Regions from separate parts of the Desulfoluna sp. CYM3A genome, predicted to be linked through region 1. Evidence: riboswitches for the same ligand, from Rfam matches in the RefSeq annotation. Region 1 holds a riboswitch; the other holds the start of a gene.
The links. Region 1 has a riboswitch for cobalamin ahead of ACOYW1_RS06225 (helix-turn-helix transcriptional regulator). Riboswitches for the same ligand answer to the same signal wherever they lie in the genome.

Region 1 (4,382 bases):
GCCCTGTCCAGGCGAGCCTCGCCGAACCGCGCAGCAAACCCCGCAATAAAGATTCCATACATAAACACACGCGGGCCCCTGACCGAATAGTGAAAAAGGCTCAGCAGATAACCACTGGCGGCATACGCCACGCCCCCCACCAGAAAAAGCGACAGAAACCCAAGGCCCGGCGGCACGGGTCCATGGCCGCTCTTAGTTGAAACGTCACCACCATCCCCCGCCATGCCCCTTTCCTCACATCGGGACGCGCCCCCCAGACCAGTGCCGAGCAGCACCATGATCTTGTAGATGATGCCCATGACGACATCTATTGCCGACCAAAAAGGCACACAGGAAAGGTGCCCATGTCGTATCTTCCTCAGCGTATCCACCGTGTATCCCCTCATCCAATAAATAACCGACGGTTCTTGCTCACCACTACGGCGATAATCAGTTGTTACGGAACATCCGGGCTTAACGCCTTTGCAAGTTGTTGACAAATGCCCTTCAACACCCGGATGACGAGGACCATGGGGCACTCGGCTCGCCCGAAGGGTGAGAAAATCGAGCAGGAAACCGTGAATTACATTTTATACCTTTGAAATATCTAATCTTTCGTTACAACAACGACTTGGAATAACTCTCTATTATTAGAGATGGTCCGTTTTCTCATGAAATACCCGGGCTAAATTTCAATGGGACTATTCCACAGTTCTGTGCTTAATTGAGAGGGTCCCTCTCAACCAGCAGCGTTAGCTGAAAATAAAACATGCTGCTATGTGATTTGGTAACAAGAAGGGTCCATCATTTTTGGGAATAACGAGTCTTACAGAGGAGTAATCATGGATTTTACTGCCGCAGCCTCAACGCATACCAAATTCAACTGGAGGGTCCGTTCCCTGGCTTCCGATTTCATACTCGAGGATACTTGGGAGTTTCCATATGAATTCAGCGCAAAGGACGGGGTCGATTTACATTTGTTCCAGAAATCCGCCATTGAGCCCATGATGAAGGACATTTACGATGTCTCCTTAGCGGGAATGCTCTTCAGGGTACGAAAGGTTGTAGGCGCGTTATTTCGTATCGATAACAACTTGAACAATCACCCCATTCCGGGCTGCAGAGAAAAGAGCCTTCGGGATCGTTTGCAGGAGAGGGACCTTGAAAAAAACACTCCGCAGCGCGCGATGGACATCTCAACGCGCGACTATATGGACTTCAGGCCAGTGTATACCTTCGAGGACGAAACGCTCCATGAGCTCTCCAATTCCACCGAGCATGCGTTGATGCACTATGCCTGGTCTCCTTCGGGAGAAGGAAAGTGGAAGGTCCGCCTTGCAGTGTACATCAAGTACAGGAGCAGTTTCAGCGCGCTTTACATGAGATGTATCCGACCATTCCGCCACTACGTGGTCTACCCCCACATTTTCAGAAAGTGCATGGAACACTGGGAAGCACGATCCAATATGAAGGAGTCGCGTCTTGATGACCAGAAGGGTTAAAGCTTCGTTTTGCCCATCCTGATTGTATAAAACGTTGTCAGGTCGCGATGGTTATGGGGAAAGGGGTAACGACATGATCGTTGCTTACCCCGCCCTAAAAGGTATGCGAATCCGCCGCTTCGCATACGGCTTTCCGATGCCGAAAAAGACATAACCCACCTTGCTCCACCAGCTCCCTTCCATATCAACGACATCTCAGATAAGCCATTACCGGCCATGGCCTATGCAGGCGACCCTCAACACCACATGCCAATACAAACCTTCACCGAACCAGAACCTTTTCCGTTTGACATCCATAAACCCCTCATGTAATGACAATTCAATAAATCCAGAATAATTGTTGGCAAAGGATATGATGCCGATTGCCTTTTTTATGTGCAGTTCATGATCAGCCGATGGGATATCCCCTCTTCGACAATGTATTCTGGCAGACATACAGGGGCCCAAGCAGAAAAAAACACATTCCCTGGGAATGCCGTGATGAAGTAACCCGAACACCGTGGGCAACACGCTGGTGACTCACCACGCAGCCTGAGGGTTTCATTTGGTTTCTTCGATATTTGCTTCGGCCCTGACTTCAGGTACTGAATAAAATCAGTATAACAAGGAATCCTGTGAAAATCAGGAACGGGCCCGCCGCTGTAACCGGGGACGAACGCTGCACACAGCCACTGCCACACTGTGACGGGAAGGCGCAGCCAGTAGGATGATCCGGGAGTCAGAAGACTTACCTGAATGGAGATGTGTTATCACTTTATGGCACCAAAGTGATGACGTTGTTGTGGTATGAAAAACGGTAACCCACACAGGAGAGATCCTGTGTGGGTTTTTTATTGCCTGAGCACATACCGGAGGTATCGGCACCCGCCAGGCAATAAAGCACGTCACACGATGTTTTGATATCACTCCTTTGCCGCCATTCAGACACCATGCGGGCTACGTTTTAAACAAACCGTGTGTAAAGGGTGTGCTGTATGGACTCCGAATTAAGGCATCAACGTTCCGACGACATCGTTTCAGATCATATGGACCTTGAACTGAGGCGGCCCGAAAACGGTGAGCAGGGATGGACCAAAGAAATCCCCCTAAGGCCCGGGCTCTCCTTGATTCTTACCAAGGCAACCTATGCCGAAGGCGTGACCTCCCGTTTCGAAATGGAGCGGTCCCCACTGCTCTTTTGCTTTGTACTCTCAGGAAGCGGCCGATCCATAGTCAACCTGGGGAAACCCAAGCCGACAATCATCCAGGCAGAGACAGGCACATGCACCGTATCCTGTTTTCCAAATTCCCAAGGGTACAGCCAATTTCCCCCTGAAAAACCCGTTCACATGCTCCACATCCAGGTCGACCCGGTCGTGTTGGGCATGTTCTCCCGGGGGGATATGGAGCAAGCCCCCGCCGATCTCCGGGCTGTTATGGAGGGGTGCCCCAAGACCCACTACCACTATGCGGGCTCCATGCCCCCTGCCATGCAAACCGCCCTTCACCAGCTTCTCAATTGCCCGTATCAGGGCCTGATCAAACGAGTCTTCCTCGAAAGCAAGGCCCTTGAGTTGATATCGCTTCAACTTGAACAGGCTGCCATTGCCAGACACAGCATAAAAAAAACCGCTCCGCTTCGCCCTTCCGATATAGACCGTGTCCATGAGGCCATGGGCATTATCGTCGAGAATATGCAGACCCCGCCATCACTGCTGGAGCTTGCCAGTCGAGTCGGGCTGAATGATTTCAAGCTCAAGCACGGGTTCAGGCAGGTCTGTGGGCAAACGGCCTTCGGCTATTTACATGAGCATCGGATGGAGAGAGCCCGCCAGCTTCTGGAAGAGGGCAACATGAATATCAAGGAGATATCGTATCAGGTTGGCTATATGGACGCGGGGCGATTCTCCGATGCCTTTAAAACCAAATTCGGCATCAGGCCGAGCATTTACCGAAACAACACGTGCTTCAGCGCCATGCCTTAAGCCCCCTTCTTTCCCGGAAGCCTGAGCCCCCTTTGCTTTGGGCCCACGCACGGCTGAAGTAAAAATCAGGCAACAGCACACCGAGGAAGACTGCCTCCTTTAAAGCCGATTCCGTCCAAAAATCCATCCAGGTCATGCAAGAATCCGTTTCGGTCATACCACCCCCATTTCACCCCATGAACAGCGGCGCTATATTGCGGCAATACCATTACATGATGGCTTTATTTTTATCGTTTTTCACCCTTCAAAGGAGCCGGGTGCCCACCCTGATGATCCGTCATCAGCGCCTTGTGGCAACGAGGCTGCAAGGGCAACTCAGATGCGCTGAACTGCGGTTTGCCCCTTAAGTTCAGGCCCATCACTCGTAACAGATTCAGCTTTAAGGAACAGGTCATGAATAGAAACAGAGATCGATTTCCAAAGGGTTTTATGGCGTCGCTGCTCGTTGTACTGGTGGCTCTATCCCCATTATCAGCGTCTTTGGCGATGGCACAGGAGCAGAAAGCAGAACCGTCACCTTTTCGGCTTGAGCCCGTAACGGTTACGGCCCAAAAAGTGGAAGAGCATGTTCAGGATGTCCCCATGAGTCTGTCCGTCTTCACCGGCACCGACATTGAGGACTCCGGCAGCAAGGACATGAGTGATCTTGTTCGCTATGTCCCCAACCTGTTCATGAACGAATCCTCGGCGGAGAATCTATTGGTTTTAAGGGGTGTCTCCTCCTTTACAACCTCCATTTACTCTCCCACCGGGTTTTATGTGGACGGGGTCAATTTCCCGCTGCACTACATGTACAACACCGAACTGCTCGACCTTGAAAGGGCTGAGGTTTTGCGGGGCCCCCAAGGGACCCTGTACGGTCGCAACAGTGAATCCGGCGTCATCAACCTTGTGACCAGGCAGCCGGACAATGAGTTCAAGGGAAAGCTTTTCACCG
Region 2 (4,382 bases), 2.2 Mb from region 1:
TACGATGAGAACGACGCCTACGATGATTTTCTCGTCTACAAAGAATTTGCAGCCGAAGGAGACCCCGATTTTCCCGCCGACGAGTACGTCAACGCTGTCAAAGTGTCCCTGACTGTCAGAGAAGCCCTTCTTATGGGGGAATTGGAAAAGAAAAAAAATGTCGACGTCCACGTGGCTTCCGTGGCGTTTCGGCGGCGTTTCGGTATCCTGGCCCACGGGGAGAACCAAATATCGGACATTCGAAGCCAAGACAATTTTGCAGAAATCAGCTTATATTCAGAAACATGGGAGCGTTCATGCAAACGGAGATGTTGCATTCATCAGGCCGGTGGAGATAACCGGTAACACCCTCGTCACCGCAGGAAGAAAAATCGTCAACTGCCGCTCAGGGCTCCAGGGAGCACGACCAGTTCTGGATGTTCGCCCCATTGACTGGGACTATTTTAGAGCCAACGGCATCGTGTACACCGTAGATCAATGGCCTGAAATTGACGGAGATTATGATTGTAAGTCAGAAATACCTGTCGAACACGGCAATACCCTCTACCGCCATGGGCTTGATAATAAAACTGATTATGTATTCGGCCTCCATCGTGGAGACCATAATGGCCAAATATACTATTTCAGTGCTGAAAACGCTGATGATGAGGCGACTTTGTTTCTTTTCGCAACGTGTAGCGACAACGATTACGATGCCTATAATTTTACTGTTGCCTCTGAGCTTAAAATTCACTTTGACGCAAGGGGAAATGCCCTTGATTTCACCATGGGAGGAAACGGCCATGACAGCGCATACATATATTGTAGAAAAGATATCGGATCGCCTGAATGCGGCAGTTTCAGCCGCATTTTTCTTGATGGGTATAAAGGGGTTGTGTTCCGAACAGAAAAAAACTTTTCTGTTAAGTACGTTGACACAAGTTGGAATGGAGTTGCCACCCATGAAAACTTTTTGAATATCATTGCACAGGGCAAATTCTGTTCAGAGGGCACACTTCTGGCATATTCTCATCAGAAAAGAACTATATCAACGGCACCTTCGGCCCCCCCTGCAGTGCGGCCCTTCTCATGCACGGCCGCCTTGAGCTATCCGACGATAAGATCCATTAATCCCAGCCAATGGTAAAACCCACGGCCCGTAGGGTGCATTTATGCACCATGGTCAAGACATAGCAGCCTTCCATATGCCATCGACATAAGCACGCCTGAAGTCTCCGGGCCAACCGAGACCTCTTACTTGCCCTTATCATTCAAGTCAGTCCCTTCACGGCATTCACCCCGACACCACCTTGGCATGGGATTCCCCCCGTTTCCGGGCAGGAAACTGCCCGGTGCATATTTTTTTGAACTCCGACGGGGTATAGCCTTCGAGTTTGCGAAAGACCCTGCAAAAATAGGATTGATCGTTGAAGCCCACCTGGTAGCAGGCCTCCGACACGTTGAGGTTGTCCGCCATGAACAGTTTTTTCGCCACGTGGATTCGCCGCATGTTGAGGTACTCTTTAAAGGACATGCCTGTCTTGTCCTTAAAAATCCGCGAAAAATGAAACTTGCTCATGCCGTTGGCCTTGGCGGCCTCCTCCAGGGTGATGGGATTCATAAAATTCCGGTCGATGAAATCGATGGATTTTTGGACCTCCAGGGCGGCGCACCCCGGCATGGACGGACCGGGGCCTTCGGCGGCTTTTCCCTGGTACAGGCTCTGGTAGGCGGTCCAGACCCTATCCAGGGACATCTTATAAAAATAGGTTTTCAATGCCGGAAACGTCTCCAGCATCTGATGAAAGGCCTCGCGCCTGGCCATGAGCACAACCCCGGGAATGGCACCCACGGCGCTGGAAATGGACATCCCCTTGGGTTCAAAGGACATCAGCCCGAAAAAATCCCCGCGCCGAAGGGAGCCGAAGGAGAGATCCCCTCCGGTAAACCGCTTGATGCGAAGCTCAATGCTCCCGGACACCACAAAGCCAACCCAGGTCGCCACTTCATCCTGCACAACCAGTTTCTCCTTCTCGGCGAACCGATAGGACTGAAACGCCGAGACCACGCGATCGAGGGCCTCAGGAGAAAGCCTGCCGAAGGGCAGGTGCCGTTTCAACAACTCTCGTTCATTCATCGTGCTACCTGCTTCAAAAAAGCCCATAAAAAAACCCCATACCGATGCATGCATCGATATGGGGAACCGTTTTCATCCTCACCACAGACTCACACTCTGCACAAGACCTTCCTCGAGGCCTTCGGAACGATCATGGATCATTCCTTTCCGTGCCGATACATCCAGGCAGGTCTTCTGACTTCCCCCCCTTTCAACGGCCTTCCCGGTTTGACCCAGTGGCACAACGCGTTGAAAGGTTTGCAGGAGTTACAGCGGCGGGACCGTTCCCGATTTTCACGGGATTCCCTCTTAGCCCGGGTCTCGGGACATCACGAGACCGGGGAACCTGAACGTCAAACAAATTTTTAGGTTGTATCAATCTATATTTATGCAGCGTTAAGATATGACATCGGGAGCCCACCCCTGATGCATGCGGGAAACATCTCATCCGCAGGGCGTGTATCGTACCAGGCAATCTATTTCATCACCTGAGTAAATGAAGTTATAATGACCCCACCGTTGATTTGTCAAGGAGAAAAGCAGCACACGGACCAAAGATAAATTTCGACAAACACAGGACAATATGCACGTTACCGGCAAGTATCACCCTTTGTTTTCCAACGAAAGCAGCCGTCCCCAGGGGACGGCTCACGGCAAGGTCCGTTAACCACCAATGCTGGCGGCGAAAGTCTCCGGCGAAAAACCCGGGATCGACGAACTCGGCCCACCGCCCTTTTTCCCTTGCGCTCCCTGTTCCACCCACTTTATATAGAACCGAAACGATTCGAAGTAACCTTTAACACGCAGGAACCGTCTTCATGCGCATTCCCTTAGTATTTGCCCTGGCCCTTATCTTTACCCTTGCCCCGTTGTCCTTTCCGGGGGCTCACCCCCATGTTTTTATCACCAGCCGGATGACCCTTTGCTTCGAGGCAAAGCAACCGGTTCGCCTGGATGTAGACTGGGCGTTTGACGACGGCTTTTCAGCGATGATTCTGGAAGACTACGACACCAACGGCGACGGGATCTTCTCCCCCAAAGAGCTGAACACGCTTAAATCCGAGGCCTTTGATTACCTCTCCGAGCAACACTACTTCACCTTCATCACCCACAGCGGAACCAAAAATCACGCCGTCACCATTGCCTCTTTCAACTGCGAGGCCCAGGACGGCATCGTGGTGTATCGCTTTTCAATCCCCATTTCCCCGCAGCCTGAAAAGGGAGAGCCTTTGCGGCTCAGCCAGTACGACCCCACCAACTACTCGGCCCTCTTTCTCTCAGAAGACGCCCCCCTCTCCTTCTCCGGGGATGTGCCCCAGGGCATGGGGTTCACCTTGAGGGAGAACACCGAAGAATCATACTACTTCGGCATGCTTCACCCTATTGAAGCCGTTGTTTCCATCTCCGGTAAGGAGTAACACCCATGACCCCACACATCCGCTCTGCAGCCTCTGCCCTCTTCACCTGGGTTCTTTTAAGCCCCCTTGCCGCCCACGCCTTCGGCCCCCCGGATACTGCGCCGGGCCTTGGGGCACGCCTCATGCACAAGCTCATCCTCATCCAGTTCCAGATGAGAAACGAGATGGCCGCCACCCTGAAATCCTTTGCCGCCGCCCCGGACCTCTTTGCCCTGGCACCGCTTTTGGGACTTGCCATCCTCTACGGTGCGGTTCACGCAGCCGGTCCGGGCCACGGAAAGGCTGTTGCCACCGCCTACATGCTCCACGGGAACCGCAAGGCCAAAGACGGGGTCCTCTTCGGCAACATCGTCGCCTTCAGCCACGGCCTCTCCGGGATCCTCACCGTGCTGTGCATCAAAGGGTTCCTTGAAATCCGTATGACCACCGGCCTCAAAGACGCCACCCGGCTCACCAGCCAGGTGAGCTTTACCCTTGTCATCCTCCTGGGGCTCTTTCTCCTGCTCTCCGGCATCTACGAAGCGGCACGGCCCAAGCCCCACCAGGAATGTGCCCCAAAAACCGGAGGCCTTCTGGCCGCTGTTGCCTTCGGCATGGTCCCCTGCCCAGGTGTCGTCACGGTCATGCTCCTTGCCATGGGCCTTCACCTCACCCACCTGGGCATCCTCATGGCCTTTGGTATCACCCTGGGCATGGCCGCTACCATCTCCGCCGCCGTGATCCTCGTGGTGGCAGGAAAAAACGCCGGACTGAAGACCACCTCAGCACGGCCCAGACGCCTCCCGGGAATCCTTACCGCCGTCTCCGGCACGGCGCTCACAGCCCTGGGGGCCTTGATGCTCACCGGGCTTTAACCCTGATGGGGAGCA

Region 2: it holds a riboswitch for cobalamin, as region 1 does, so the genes downstream of both, ACOYW1_RS17395 (helix-turn-helix domain-containing protein) here and ACOYW1_RS06225 (helix-turn-helix transcriptional regulator) in region 1, are expected to answer to the same signal.

The regions. Positions count from the first base shown of each region.
Region 1 covers NZ_CP186556.1:1,171,155-1,175,536, reverse strand. Annotated here, with positions in the region: gene ACOYW1_RS06235 (hypothetical protein) at 1-518, opposite strand, end outside; gene ACOYW1_RS06230 (DUF2867 domain-containing protein) at 822-1,481, shown strand; cobalamin riboswitch at 2,044-2,230, shown strand; gene ACOYW1_RS06225 (helix-turn-helix transcriptional regulator) at 2,456-3,445, shown strand; gene ACOYW1_RS06220 (TonB-dependent receptor) at 3,839-4,382, shown strand, end outside.
Region 2 covers NZ_CP186556.1:3,389,923-3,394,304, forward strand. Annotated here, with positions in the region: gene ACOYW1_RS17385 (pilus assembly protein TadG-related protein) at 1-345, shown strand, start outside; gene ACOYW1_RS17390 (hypothetical protein) at 257-1,126, shown strand; gene ACOYW1_RS17395 (helix-turn-helix domain-containing protein) at 1,274-2,116, opposite strand; cobalamin riboswitch at 2,264-2,460, opposite strand; gene ACOYW1_RS17400 (DUF1007 family protein) at 2,914-3,513, shown strand; gene ACOYW1_RS17405 (HoxN/HupN/NixA family nickel/cobalt transporter) at 3,519-4,367, shown strand.